Regions from separate parts of the Oceanobacillus sp. FSL K6-0127 genome, predicted to be linked through region 2. Evidence: riboswitches for the same ligand, from Rfam matches in the RefSeq annotation. Region 2 holds a riboswitch; each other region holds the start of a gene.
What was found. Region 2 has a riboswitch for thiamine pyrophosphate ahead of MHH64_RS05820 (lipoate--protein ligase family protein). Riboswitches for the same ligand answer to the same signal wherever they lie in the genome.
Positions count from the first base shown of each region.

Region 1: another riboswitch for thiamine pyrophosphate. It lies ahead of tenA (thiaminase II); the one in region 2 lies ahead of MHH64_RS05820 (lipoate--protein ligase family protein).
Region 3: another riboswitch for thiamine pyrophosphate. It lies ahead of thiT (energy-coupled thiamine transporter ThiT); the one in region 2 lies ahead of MHH64_RS05820 (lipoate--protein ligase family protein).
Region 4: another riboswitch for thiamine pyrophosphate. It lies ahead of MHH64_RS17625 (thiamine phosphate synthase); the one in region 2 lies ahead of MHH64_RS05820 (lipoate--protein ligase family protein).

Region 1 covers NZ_CP150287.1:567,739-570,883, forward strand. Annotated here, with positions in the region: gene tadA (tRNA adenosine(34) deaminase TadA) at 1-447, shown strand, start outside; RNA gene ffs (signal recognition particle sRNA large type) at 514-779, shown strand; TPP riboswitch at 965-1,067, shown strand; gene tenA (thiaminase II) at 1,267-1,956, shown strand; gene dnaX (DNA polymerase III subunit gamma/tau) at 2,159-3,145, shown strand, end outside.
Region 2 covers NZ_CP150287.1:1,170,123-1,173,267, forward strand. Annotated here, with positions in the region: gene lipA (lipoyl synthase) at 1-396, opposite strand, end outside; gene MHH64_RS05820 (lipoate--protein ligase family protein) at 389-1,177, opposite strand; TPP riboswitch at 1,453-1,556, opposite strand; gene trpA (tryptophan synthase subunit alpha) at 1,692-2,489, opposite strand; gene trpB (tryptophan synthase subunit beta) at 2,489-3,145, opposite strand, start outside.
Region 3 covers NZ_CP150287.1:3,258,789-3,261,933, forward strand. Annotated here, with positions in the region: gene MHH64_RS16190 (hypothetical protein) at 1-136, opposite strand, end outside; gene MHH64_RS16195 (general stress protein) at 271-621, shown strand; gene MHH64_RS16200 (hypothetical protein) at 720-860, opposite strand; gene thiT (energy-coupled thiamine transporter ThiT) at 936-1,505, opposite strand; TPP riboswitch at 1,890-1,993, opposite strand; gene MHH64_RS16210 (M3 family oligoendopeptidase) at 2,065-3,145, opposite strand, start outside.
Region 4 covers NZ_CP150287.1:3,564,386-3,567,530, forward strand. Annotated here, with positions in the region: gene thiO (glycine oxidase ThiO) at 1-935, opposite strand, end outside; gene MHH64_RS17625 (thiamine phosphate synthase) at 932-1,528, opposite strand; TPP riboswitch at 1,667-1,776, opposite strand; gene MHH64_RS17630 (hypothetical protein) at 1,962-2,099, shown strand; gene MHH64_RS17635 (4Fe-4S binding protein) at 2,593-2,832, opposite strand; gene MHH64_RS17640 (AbgT family transporter) at 2,930-3,145, opposite strand, start outside.

The DNA of each region.
Region 1 (3,145 bases), 600 kb from region 2:
AAATTTATGGAAGCGGCAATTGAAGAAGCCCAAAAAGCTTTAACATTAAATGAGGTTCCAATTGGTGCGGTTATCGTATATAACGATGAAATCATTGCAAGGGGCTATAACTTGCGAGAATCCTCGCAAACGACGCTTTCCCATGCTGAGCTTGTTGCCATTCAAGAGGCAAATGAAAAGATTGGAAGCTGGCGACTAGAGGATTGTACGCTCTACGTTACATTGGAGCCATGTCCGATGTGTGCAGGTGCTATTGTCCAATCGCGAATTAAACGTGTTGTATATGGAGCAACTGATCCGAAGGCAGGATGTGCGGGCACATTAATGAATTTATTGAATGAACCTCGCTTTAATCATCAGGTTGAATTAACGGCAGGTGTTTTACAAACAGAGTGTGCTGCATTACTAACGGATTTCTTTCGAGCACTTCGAAAAAGAAAAAAATAGTCGTAAACCGGGCGTATCCGCTTTTGATGTTGCATTTTGTCGATAATTTCGCTATAATGGTAAATACCGTGCTAGGTGGGGAGGTAGCGGTGCCCTGTACTCGCAATCCGCTATAGCGAGGCTGAATTCCCACTCTAGGTGTGGCGATTTTATGGTCTGCCTTAAGGGAGTGGTGTTGACGCCCGGGTCCTACGCAACAGGAACCCATGAACCCTGTCAGGTCCGGAAGGAAGCAGCAGTAAGTGGAATTTTCTGTGTGCCGTGGGGAAGCCTAGGCCGAGCCATGAACTTAAGTAACGCATAGGGTCGTCACATCGAAAGTGGGTGCACGGCTACATAATGCAATCAAACACTCTTTTAAACGCTATAAAGCATTTGAAAGAGTGTTTTTAAATTCACCTAGAAAAAATCTTTCTAAGCTGCATGCCATATGGATAAGAGTTGGATGTTGGGATTTTTTTCGTGTGAATTATTTTACTTTTATGAAAAAATGGAATAAGATAGAAATAGAATATAAAAAATCCACTAGGGGTGCCATTTGGCTGAGATAAGATTCATTTCTTGATCCCTTTGAACCTGAACTGGCTAGTACCAGCGTAGGGAAGTGGAGCTGGTGACGTATACATAATTCTGTAACTGTATATAAAACCACTCCATTTCGGGGTGGTTTTTTTGTTCTTCATTCTAAATTTATAGAAAGGAGATGTTTTGATGGATGTTATTGCAAAAATAAGAGAAGACTAGCCGTTTATTTTTAATATTACCAATGAAGCTGTAGTAGAAGTAGGCTATTAAACAAAATTAGGGGAGGAATTTTCTATGCGTTTTTCAGAGTTATTGCGAGAGGCTACGAAAGAGAGTTGGAAATTAAGTCTAAATCATCCGTTTGTACAGGGTATTGTAAGTGGTGATTTGCCACTGGAAACATTCAAAAATTATATTCTGCAGGATATCTATTATTTGAAGCATTACGGCAAGGTGCATGCTTTTGCGGCTGCACATTCAGATGATTTTCATGTTGCTGCTAAGCTGGCAGAAAAAGCAAAGAAAACAGCAGAAGCAGAGCTAACAGTGCATAAGGAGCATGCAGGGATTTTAAAGATTACCAATGCAGAAATTGAGAATTTTAAACCTGCACCAACTGCCTATGCTTATACATCGCATTTGTACCGTGCATCGTTGTCCGGAAGTTTAGCTCAAATTGTAGCTGCAATGCTACCATGTTACTGGTTATATGCTGATATTGGTTTGACTTACAAGGACGCAAAACCGAAAGAAGAAATTTACCAAAATTGGCTGAACACGTATGGTAGTGAGTGGTTCCAAGAGTCCACACAGGAAATGATTGACCTGCTCGATGGATTAGCGGAAAAGGCAAGTGAAACAGAAAAAGAGAAAATCAAAGAGCAGTTTATTCTTGCGAAAGAATATGAGCTCGCATTTTGGGAGATGTCCTATACATTTGAAACATGGCTTTCGGAAAAAGCAACGAATCCGGCATCTGTTTAAAATTATAAAAACCAGGGTGGCTGATGATATGCCATCCTGGTTTCTTAGTCCCATAGAACAAACAAATCTTCTCCACCTATAACGAAATGTGATAGTAACTCCAGATGAATGTTACAAAAAATATATTTAACCCTGTTTTGGTTCACATTCACCCCTAAAATCGGGTATAATTAGAAATAGATCATAGAGGGGAATCTGTATTATGAGCTATCAAGCTTTATATCGCGTTTGGCGTCCAAGAACTTTTGAGGATGTCGTAGGACAAACACATATTACGAGAACACTGCAGAATGCGATTGTACAAGATAAATTTTCGCATGCTTATTTATTCTCTGGGCCAAGAGGAACAGGGAAAACAAGTGCTGCCAAGATTTTTGCCCAAACAATTAACTGTGAGCATGCACCAGTCAAAGAACCATGTAATGAATGTGATGCATGTCGTGGCATTTTGGATGGCTCGATTTCAGATGTTATTGAAATTGATGCTGCATCCAATACGAGTGTCGATGATATTCGTGAAATCCGAGACAAGGTAAAGTATGCTTCAAGCGCAGTACCATATAAAGTGTACATCATTGATGAGGTACACATGATTTCAATTAATGCATTCAACGCATTACTAAAAACGTTAGAAGAACCACCAAAACATGTCGTCTTTATTTTGGCAACGACCGAGCCACATAAAATTCCATTAACGATCATTTCTAGGTGTCAGCGATTCGATTTTAAACCGATATCCAATCAGGCAATTGTAGATCGTATGCAAACGATTATGGAAGCAGAGAATATTTCTGTTTCGAAAGAGGCATTGGATACTGTTGCATTAGCAGCAGAAGGTGGAATGCGTGATGCGTTAAGTATTCTGGATCAAGCAATTTCCTATAGTGAGGACCAGGTAGAACTCGATGATGTGTTGGCTGTTACTGGTGGTGTTTCCCAGAAAGTGCTCACCGATATCGTAAAGGCCATGCATGAAAAAGATGTGGAACAGGCGTTACAGCTATTGGATGATTTGATCCAACGGGGGAAAGATCCTGGACGATTTGTATATGATCTGATTTATTTTATGCGTGATCTATTGCTTTTCAAAAGTGCTCCATCGCTAGAAGGATTGTTGGAGAGAGCAAGAGTGGATGATAACTTCCTTGCGCTTTCTGATTCTGTATCAACCTCATGGATTCAGGATGCA
Region 2 (3,145 bases):
CTGATGGCGGATTGCCCGTACAGTATTGGCAAAAACTGCTGCACCTCCATCTTCTAGGTCATCACGCGCGACCGCTGTCACAACAACGTGTTTTAACCCCATAATGGAAACGGAATCAGCAACTCGCTTTGGTTCGCCTAAATCAAGCCCACTTGGAAGACCTGTTTTAACCGCGCAAAATCGGCATCCTCGTGTACACGTATCACCTAGAATCATAAATGTTGCTGTCTTACGCTCACTCCAGCATTCATAAATATTTGGGCATTTTGCTTCTTCACATACTGTGTTTAATCGCTTATCGCGCATTAAATGCTTCAATTTTTTATAGGATTCATTTGTATTGATTTTTGTTTTTAGCCATTCTGGTTTACGAATATATTCTGCCTGTTTAGCCAATGCTAGCACGCTCCTTATTTGAGTTAATATTCCATGCTCTCGTTTCATATTTTGAATGTGCTAATTGCTGCACTTCTTCCCATTGGGTTTCTGTTAATTGCAAAGGGTGGAGTTCTAGGTCTAATCCTTTTTTGAATCCTTCTTTGAATGCCTGTGTTAACATGTCATAATGATGTTCTCGATTCGTTAATTGATTAATTGTAACCGCTTTTTTGGAAAATGCGGCTCGACTTCGTTCTCGTATCCGTCCGGAAGAAAACAGGAATAAATCAAAAAGCATCTCCGTATCCATACTCATTGGAACCGAACCGTGTTGCATGAGGACACCCTTTTTCCTTGTTTGCGCATTTCCGGAAAGTTTTTTGCCGTCTACAACCATTTCGTAGAAGGCTGGTTTCTCAAAACATATTGCTGTTCTCCCTCTGGCGCTATCTCTGTCTAAAATGGCATATTCAGCTGGAATACCTAAGTTATGATACCCTTCAAATACCCCTTTAGATAGTACGTGGTATGCTTCTTGAACGGATACAGGAATATCTGGATCATTCTCAGAAATAACAAGGCTATACGTTAGCTCATCGTCATGAAGGACTGCACTGCCACCAGTTAAACGACGAACAAATTGGCACCTGTGTCGTTCTATTGCATCGAAATCAATTTTGTTGTCAACCTTTTGAAAGTAGCCGACAGATAAACTAGGTGCTTTCCAGCCATAAAATCGTAATGTCGGCGGGATTTTACCTTCATGATGCCAGTTGATTAAGCACTCATCAAACGCCATATTCCACGAAGCATCTTGGAAGCCGGTATCGATAAAAGCCCAATGTTTCTTCAATGTAGACACCTCCGATGAAAAATTACTTTTTTGAGAGCTGCTAGCTACTGCGCCGATGATGTTAAAGACCTAGTGGTATTTCCCTGACCTCATGACGCAAACACCGTATTTCCTTTTACTAAGTTCATGCAGCGCTAACAGGACTACGCTTTTGCTAAAAAAAGACTGCATCAAATAGAATGCAGTCTTTGATAAATTTATCCAGCGATAACATATCCGATCCATTGTCGACTGCACATTCCCCACGCTAGTATTACCTAATTCGGGTTCAAAGGGTCAGGCGCGAAACGTCTTTCTCAGCAAAGCAGCTCCCCTAGTGCGTATTTATTTATTTATTTATTCGAATTACATGCTAAGCTTACTGCTAATTGTGATAATTGTAAAGATAAATGCAACAATTAGCGTTAAGAATTTTTAAATTAGTTCGCGTTCACATAGAAGCTATCTGGACATGTGTGTTTTACCGAACTTTTTGCCCGTTTGATTGAATACTTCCATTTATTAATTGCTGGATGTCCTTTAATTTTACTTCGTGTAAAAGCTGGACAATTTTACTCCCAACAATGACACCATCACATGCTTTGGAAAGCTGTTGTGCCTGCTCAGCATTTGATACACCGAACCCTGCTAGAACAGGGATAGAGCTGTTTTTCTTGAGCGATTTCAAATAATCATGCACTTTCGTATCGTGTGTTTCACGTTCCCCAGTTGTTCCTTTCACAGCAACAGCATACAGAAATCCTTCTGAACGTTTTGCTAATTCTATTAAGCGTTCCTCTGAACTTGTCATTGCTGCAAGGCGAATAAAAGCAATGTTTTGTTCTTGCAGAGAACTAGCAATGATTCCTTCCTCTTCCATCGGGATGTCAGGTATAATGACGCCATCAACTCCCGCTTGTAAGCAATCTTTGGCGAATCGATCAATTCCGTAGGCTAGAATTGGGTTTAAATAAGTCATGATAACTATTGGAATTGAACGTCTATCTTTAAAGGTTGCTAGTTTATCGATAACCGTTGCTAAGGTTGTGCCATGTTTTAATGCACGTATACCGGCCTCTTGAATTATTGGTCCATCTGCTACTGGGTCGGAGAATGGGATACCAACTTCAATTGCTGCAGCCCCACAATTTTGTAAGAAATAAATCGTTTCTTCTAAGCGATCGAGCCCGCCGTCGCCTGCCATCATATAAGGAACGAAGAGTTTCTCATCCACCCTCGCCTTATCTTGAATTGCTTTTTCTAATTTTGCTTTACCCATTATATGTTCCCTCCAATCCGATCTTTCACCTGTTCGACATCTTTATCCCCACGCCCTGATAAGCAAACGACGATGGTCTCGTCTTGCGGCATTTCTTTTGCAAGCTTCATTGCATATGCAATTGCATGTGCGCTTTCCAATGCAGGAATAATTCCTTCAGTCTTGGATAGAAATTGGAAAGCTTCAAGTGCTTCATCATCTGTAATGGATGTGTACTTTACCCGATTTATTTCATGCAAATGGCTATGCTCAGGACCTACTCCAGGATAGTCAAGACCTGCAGAGATGGAGAATGCTTCCTCGATTAACCCTTCCTTATCTTGTAGTAAGTAAGTTAATGTTCCATGTAATACACCGACATCGCCACCAGTTAAAGTTGCAGCATGCTGATTTGTATCAAGACCAGCACCACCAGCTTCTACACCGAATAGCTTTACATCTTTATCCTCGATAAATGGGTGGAACATTCCCATTGCATTACTACCACCACCGACGCAAGCAATGATTGCATCTGCTAGTTTACCAGTTTGATCGAGGATTTGTTTTTTTGTCTCTTTCCCGATAATAGATTGAAGATCACGTACGATTTTAGGAAATGGATGCGGACCAACAACGGAGCCGATAATATAGTGGGTATCATCAACATGATTAACCCA
Region 3 (3,145 bases), 2.1 Mb from region 2:
TACTCCCAGTGTAAAAACAACCAATAATAAAGGTACCTAATAGTGTCGGAAATACAACACCTTTACGAAATATCATTGTTAAGATAACAATAAGCGTAAATAAGCCATAAAGCACATGGGAAAATGTTAAAACCATTACGTATTCCTCCCTTTTGGATGTGCTATAACCTATGCGTAAAAATCGCGTTATGCGACAGATTCGAACACTGGATGTTTTATTAATTAAACAACGGGTACATAATATATAACTTCAAAAGGAGGAATTTATACATGAAACCATATGTAAAAGAATATGTAGATGAAACACAAATTAAACTTGACATTACGAAATTAAAAACAAAAGGTGTAGCAAGAGACGATATTTATATTCTTACACATGATGATGAAAGAACTGGTCGTCTAGCAGAAGGTGTGGATGCGAATACAATTGGGATGAAAGAGATGGATTTTTCAAGTGCCGTAGGGAATATGTTTAATAGTCAAGGTGATGAATTACGTACGAAGCTGAAGGAGATTGGTGTCACTACTGTAGAAGCAGAAAATTACGAAGAGGATTTGGATGACGGCAAGATTCTACTGATCGTTACCAATCATGATTTCGTAGAAGAAATGCTCGTGTAAATACGTATACAGAAAATCTGACCTCCCAAAAGTCTTAGGAGCATGGGGCATTCCCAACTGCCCATTCTCCCTAAGACTTTTGGGAGATTTTTCTTCTATTATGTGATACCATGTCCTTCCTCCCTATCTGCACAATCATTACAAAATAATTTTCCCTCTTTGTGTACACCATCAAAGAAACCATTCTCACAATAGATTTCTTCCAAACATTCCACACATATACCGATTAACTCTTGCATTACTTTATCTCCTTCCTAAAAAGAATAACCTCTTCTTAAAAGAGGTTATTCTTATGTGAGCGAATGTATAACATTTTACGCAGCATTTAATAATGTTCTTGGCTGCTTGTGGAACAAGAAAAATACAATTACAGTGCTGATAATAAAAGATGGAACCATGTAAGATGCATTATAAATTAATGAATATAACCAAGCTGGCTGCCCTTCGACGGCCGAACCAAAGAACACAATACCCGCCACATAATGAGCGACGAAGCGTAATGCAGAGCCAACGAAAACACCAAGCGTAATATAGGTTAAATACGTCTTCGATTCGCCGGATTTAACAGCCTCCTGAATTTTCTTAGCAAACAAACCAGCAAAGCCAAGTACCGTAAAGGCAATTGCATAATCAATAAATCCTTGTAATGGTTCTAGAACGTAAGCCGTTCCTGTTGCCACTTGCAAAACTCCCCAAAGGAATCCCGAGAGCAATCCCCCTTTAATCCCCCAACGGAACGCAACAATAAAAACCGGGATCATCGCAAACGAAACAGATCCGCCTTGCGCCCAAATTTTAAATGATATTGGAAGGATGTCTAAGAGAAGTGCTAAAGCAGTAAAAATCGCTACCTCTACCAAAAATAACGTACGTTTTGAATTCAATGTTAAGTACTCTCCCTTTTAGAGGCAGTTCAAAAAGTTCGGTAAAAATGACGCATCGCAGGGGATCTTCTGCTAAAATCGCCCACGTCCTGTGAGCAACACAGAAGTCACCAGATCCTGTGGAAGCCTGGTCCGGGGGAGTTACGCCGCCTCGAACTTCGACGCACAGGACGTGCTAGTGTCGGTGTTGCAACAAAGCTTTTCTGTGGGGCGAGTAAACACAGCCCCAGGGCGTTGCAACTGTAGCCGACCTCGGTCCTTTTTATCCTCCTTTTGAACATATACCTTTATCGCATTTTAGACGCAAAAAAGTAATGTCAAGGGAAGCTTTCTGATGGTGACTACAATTAAGTAGTCTGCTTCGCTCACATTACTTTTTTTATTCCATCAAAAAGACTACCATCCCTACGCTAGAATTAACTAACAGGTTCAAAGGGTCTGAACAATAATGTTCACTCTCAGTCAAAACGACTCCCCCTGCAGGCTTTTTCTATTTACTTTTTTGTTACCTGTATTGTACCTTATTTATTTGAATTGAACAAATTAATTACAAAAACAATTATAAACGTTGAAACTCCTTTACATCTTCTACACATAATCCAATAGCACTTTCCCAAAATTCCGGTTTCGTGAGATCAGCATTTAAATGCTTTTTTGCGAGCTCTTCTACTGTCATTCGACCAGTATCTCTTAGTAAGGCAATATAATCATCCTCGAAGCTGCCGCCTTTCTCCTTTGCATACGCGTAAATACCAAGGCTAAATAAATAGCCAAATGTATATGGAAAATTATAAAACGGAACACCTGTAATATGAAAATGTAGTTTAGAGGACCAAAAGTTTGGATCATATTCTTCTAAACTATTACAATAAGCTTCCTTTTGTGCTTCGACCATTAATTCATTTAAGCGCTGTGAAGAAACCATCCCTTGCTTACGCGCTTCATAAAATCGCGTTTCAAATAAAAACCTTGCATGAATATTCATAAAAAAGGCGACACTACGTTGAATTTTGTCTTCCAGTAACGCGAGTTTTTCTTCTTTCGTTTGGGCATTTCTTACAGAAGCATCTGCTACAATCATTTCCGCAAAAGTGGAGGCAGTTTCAGCTACATTCATTGCGTAACGCTGATTTAAACCATTAACATCATTCATCACATGCTGATGGTATGCGTGACCTAATTCATGGGCAAGAGTAGAAATATTTGATGATGTACCTGAATACGTCATAAATATGCGTGTCTGTTCACTATCTGGGAAACTCGTACAAAATCCACCAGGTCGTTTACCTGCACGATCTTCCGCTTCAATCCACCTTTCTTCAAATGCCATTTTTGCAAATCCTGCCATCTTCGGGCTGAACGTTTGAAATTGATCAACAATAAATTTCGCACCTTCTGTATAGCTTGATGTTTTTACAGTCGTACTGACTGGAGCACTGATATCGTAAATACTTAATTTCTCTAAACCGAGTAAATCTGCTTTTTTATTTAAATACGTTACAAAATGCTTTTTATTATTTATAATAGCTGTCCACATTGCATCCAACGTTTCTTTTTTCATCCGGTTTATTGCTAACGGTTCCTTTAAAACATGTTCCCATCCACGGTGTTTGTATGTTTCCAAACGAAAGCCGGCTAAA
Region 4 (3,145 bases), 2.1 Mb from region 2:
ATAAATGGGTTGCCATCAAACGTGCCTGGTCGCAATCCTGCCTGAACGTGATCGATTTTCCATTCGATTGCAGATGGAATCATGGCTTTTGCCTTTTCAATTAAAAACTTGATTCCTTCAAGGCTTACAGTATCACTCCAATCCTTCTTGATCATGGTTGCACCAATAACAAGCTTTCCATTATTTCTAGGAACGATATAACAGCTTTCATGAAATAGGGTATACTCTAATACATGCTGTTCACTATGAACGATTAAACTTTCACCTTTAATTGGTATGAGCTCTTCATCTAATCCAATTTGCCTAAATAGCCCATTACCATATACACCTGTAGCAAAGACAACATAATTTGCTTCGACATCACCATGCATTGTTCGGACAAGATAGTTGCCATCTTTCTTTTCCACTTGATAAACACCGTTGCTTTCCATAATGGATGCACCAAGGGCTCGAGCACTTTTAGCAAAGCTTTCACAGGTTTGATCTGGTATAACACTCACATCATCCTTTATATATGCTGCTCCTAATATATTTGGAGCAATCAATGGCTCCCTTTTCTTTACTTCTTCTTTATCCAACCATTCTGCAGTTGGTTGCTTCAGAAGCGGAGTAAGCTGATGCTTATCTGTATCTGAAAATACAAGCTTTAATATTCCACCTTCTTTGTATCCAATATCAATGCCGCTTAATTGATAAAGCTCATCCTTCAACCTGAGATATGCTTGTTGACTCGATCTGGCAAACGAAAATATTGTATCCTCGCCATTGCTTTCAGAATGAGCACCGAGCATACCAGCCGCAGCACTTGTAGTCATCAAACCAATTTGTCCTTTTTCAAATAACGCAACATCAACCTTTTCTTTCGCTAAGTAGTAGGCAATCGAACAACCAATAATACCACCACCTATTACGACTACTTCATAATGCTGTTTCACTTTGAAATTGCCTCCCTATATTTTTTTATCATCACGTTTGGTGCATCGGCATGGAAAATACCGGACATGATTGCAATTCCATCTGCTTTTGTCTGTTTCATTAACGGCACCTCTTCCAATGAAATTCCTCCGATACCATAAACTGGGATGTGAATTTCTCTTTTCATTCGTTCAATTGGCAAAATTCCATTTGGAGGTATTCCCCTTTTACTGCTTGTCTCAAAACAATGACCAAATATTATATAATCCGCCCCATCCGCTTCAGCTTCTTTCGCTTTTTCGAATGAATGTACACTGCAACCAACCCTTAGATGCGGATATTGCTTCTTCACTGTTTTTACTGGTAAGCCATGTTCTGGCAGGTGAAGATTTGGGATGTCACTAAGCAGTACGATATCAAGCCGATCATTTAGAATTACTTTTTCTTTATCAACCCCATTCATTTGCAGATAATCTAGTAGCTGCAAAATTTCACGGGCTGTTTTTGACTTTTCACGAATTTGGAGAAAATCAATCTCGTCGATGATGTCAATAATGGTATCTGTTAGCTTTTCAACAGTCATGCTATCTGCGGTTACAGCAATTAGCTTCATCAAACTCCCGCCCCTTTCTTTCAGGTTTCATCAAGAATCATTACCTAATAATGCAATTACAGTTTTTATGCACACAAAAAAACCACTTTCCTGCACACAGAAAGTGGTATCGTATTTGTATAATGAAACTAACAATACAATTTGCCCTTGCCACATTCCTACGCAGGTGCTAGCCTGTTCAGGTTTTGAGGGTTTCAAAGTAACTACTTTTTTCTCAGCCCTTATCAAGGGTTCCCCTAGTGAATAACGCTACGTATTTACTTATCATTACTTTACCACAAATAGAAAAATTTGCAAAGTCTGGATTTTTCAAATAATACAGTTTAAAGACGAGTTGTAGGCTAGATTTCACACAGCTTTTTTATTTTCGAACCAAAAAAATACCATTTTCATGTATACTAAAACTAGAAAAAATAGAAAGAGGTCTCAAATAATGAAAGTAAAAATGAACGTACAGACAGCATATCATGGTGAATTGCTGCGAGCAGGCAAAGTATATGAAATTGATGAAACGACAGCAAAGCGGTGGATTGCTAGTAATTTGGCAGAAGAAGTTAAAAATGAAAAGTAAGCTATAACCTTCCGCAATTGATGCGTCCAGAACAGTTAAATTGTATGGAAAAAATGCTTACTTCTTTAGTTAAAACTGTTGGATCAGACATCGAATAACAAACTGAAGCGGGCTGGGATATCACATCGATGAAAGAAAAGAATAACACCTGGCATCATGAGGTTATAGACGCAGTAAACATTATTAGAGTAGATAACAATCTTCTTTGGGAAAAGCAATAAGCATGAGCGCGAAATAGGTATACCAGGAAGCTTAATGAGATTCAATCTTCTAAACGCAACTGTAATACAGTACAAACCTCGCATATTGCTACCCGATTTTTTCCCACTAAATACAAATGTCAACCCCGCCGGATACACTTCGTGACTCTTTACTGTGAATAGCGGGGTTGACTATTTATAATGCATATTTTTTAGCACTGCCAATCTAACAGCACTGCTAGTTGAACAAATAGACGTTTCTTCTAGAACATTTCGTCTACTATCCAATAAATCTATCTATTCGCGAAGAATTCTTCCGCCTTTTCTAAAAATACTTCTTGATCAGGAGTCAAATCGTATTCCTCCTCGATCGCTGAAACAGGACAAACTGCTTTGCACGCACCACAGTCAATGCAAATGTCAGGATCAATATAAAATTGATCTGGTCCCTCTTCTATACAATCAACCGGACAGACACTCACACATTCTGCTGCCTTTTCCGGTCCACATGGATCCAATATTACAAAAGCCATTTATGATTTACCTCCTTACATACATCACTTTCTCTCTATTAAATGATAATGCTTAAACGTCTTGAAGTAAACCATTTGACTCGAAATTCCGACAACATTATACATAAACACTTACTCCTGGGCCAAACGGAATTCCAAAGTAGAAGAAAATTAACAGAAGAATCGTAAATGTAATCAAAAAGAAAATCGTATATGGTAACATTAATGCAATCAATGTACCAATTCCTGCTTTCTTATCATACTCCTTCATAAATCCAAGCACGATAATCAAATACGGGTTCATCGGTGTGATTACGTTTGTGGATGAGTCTGC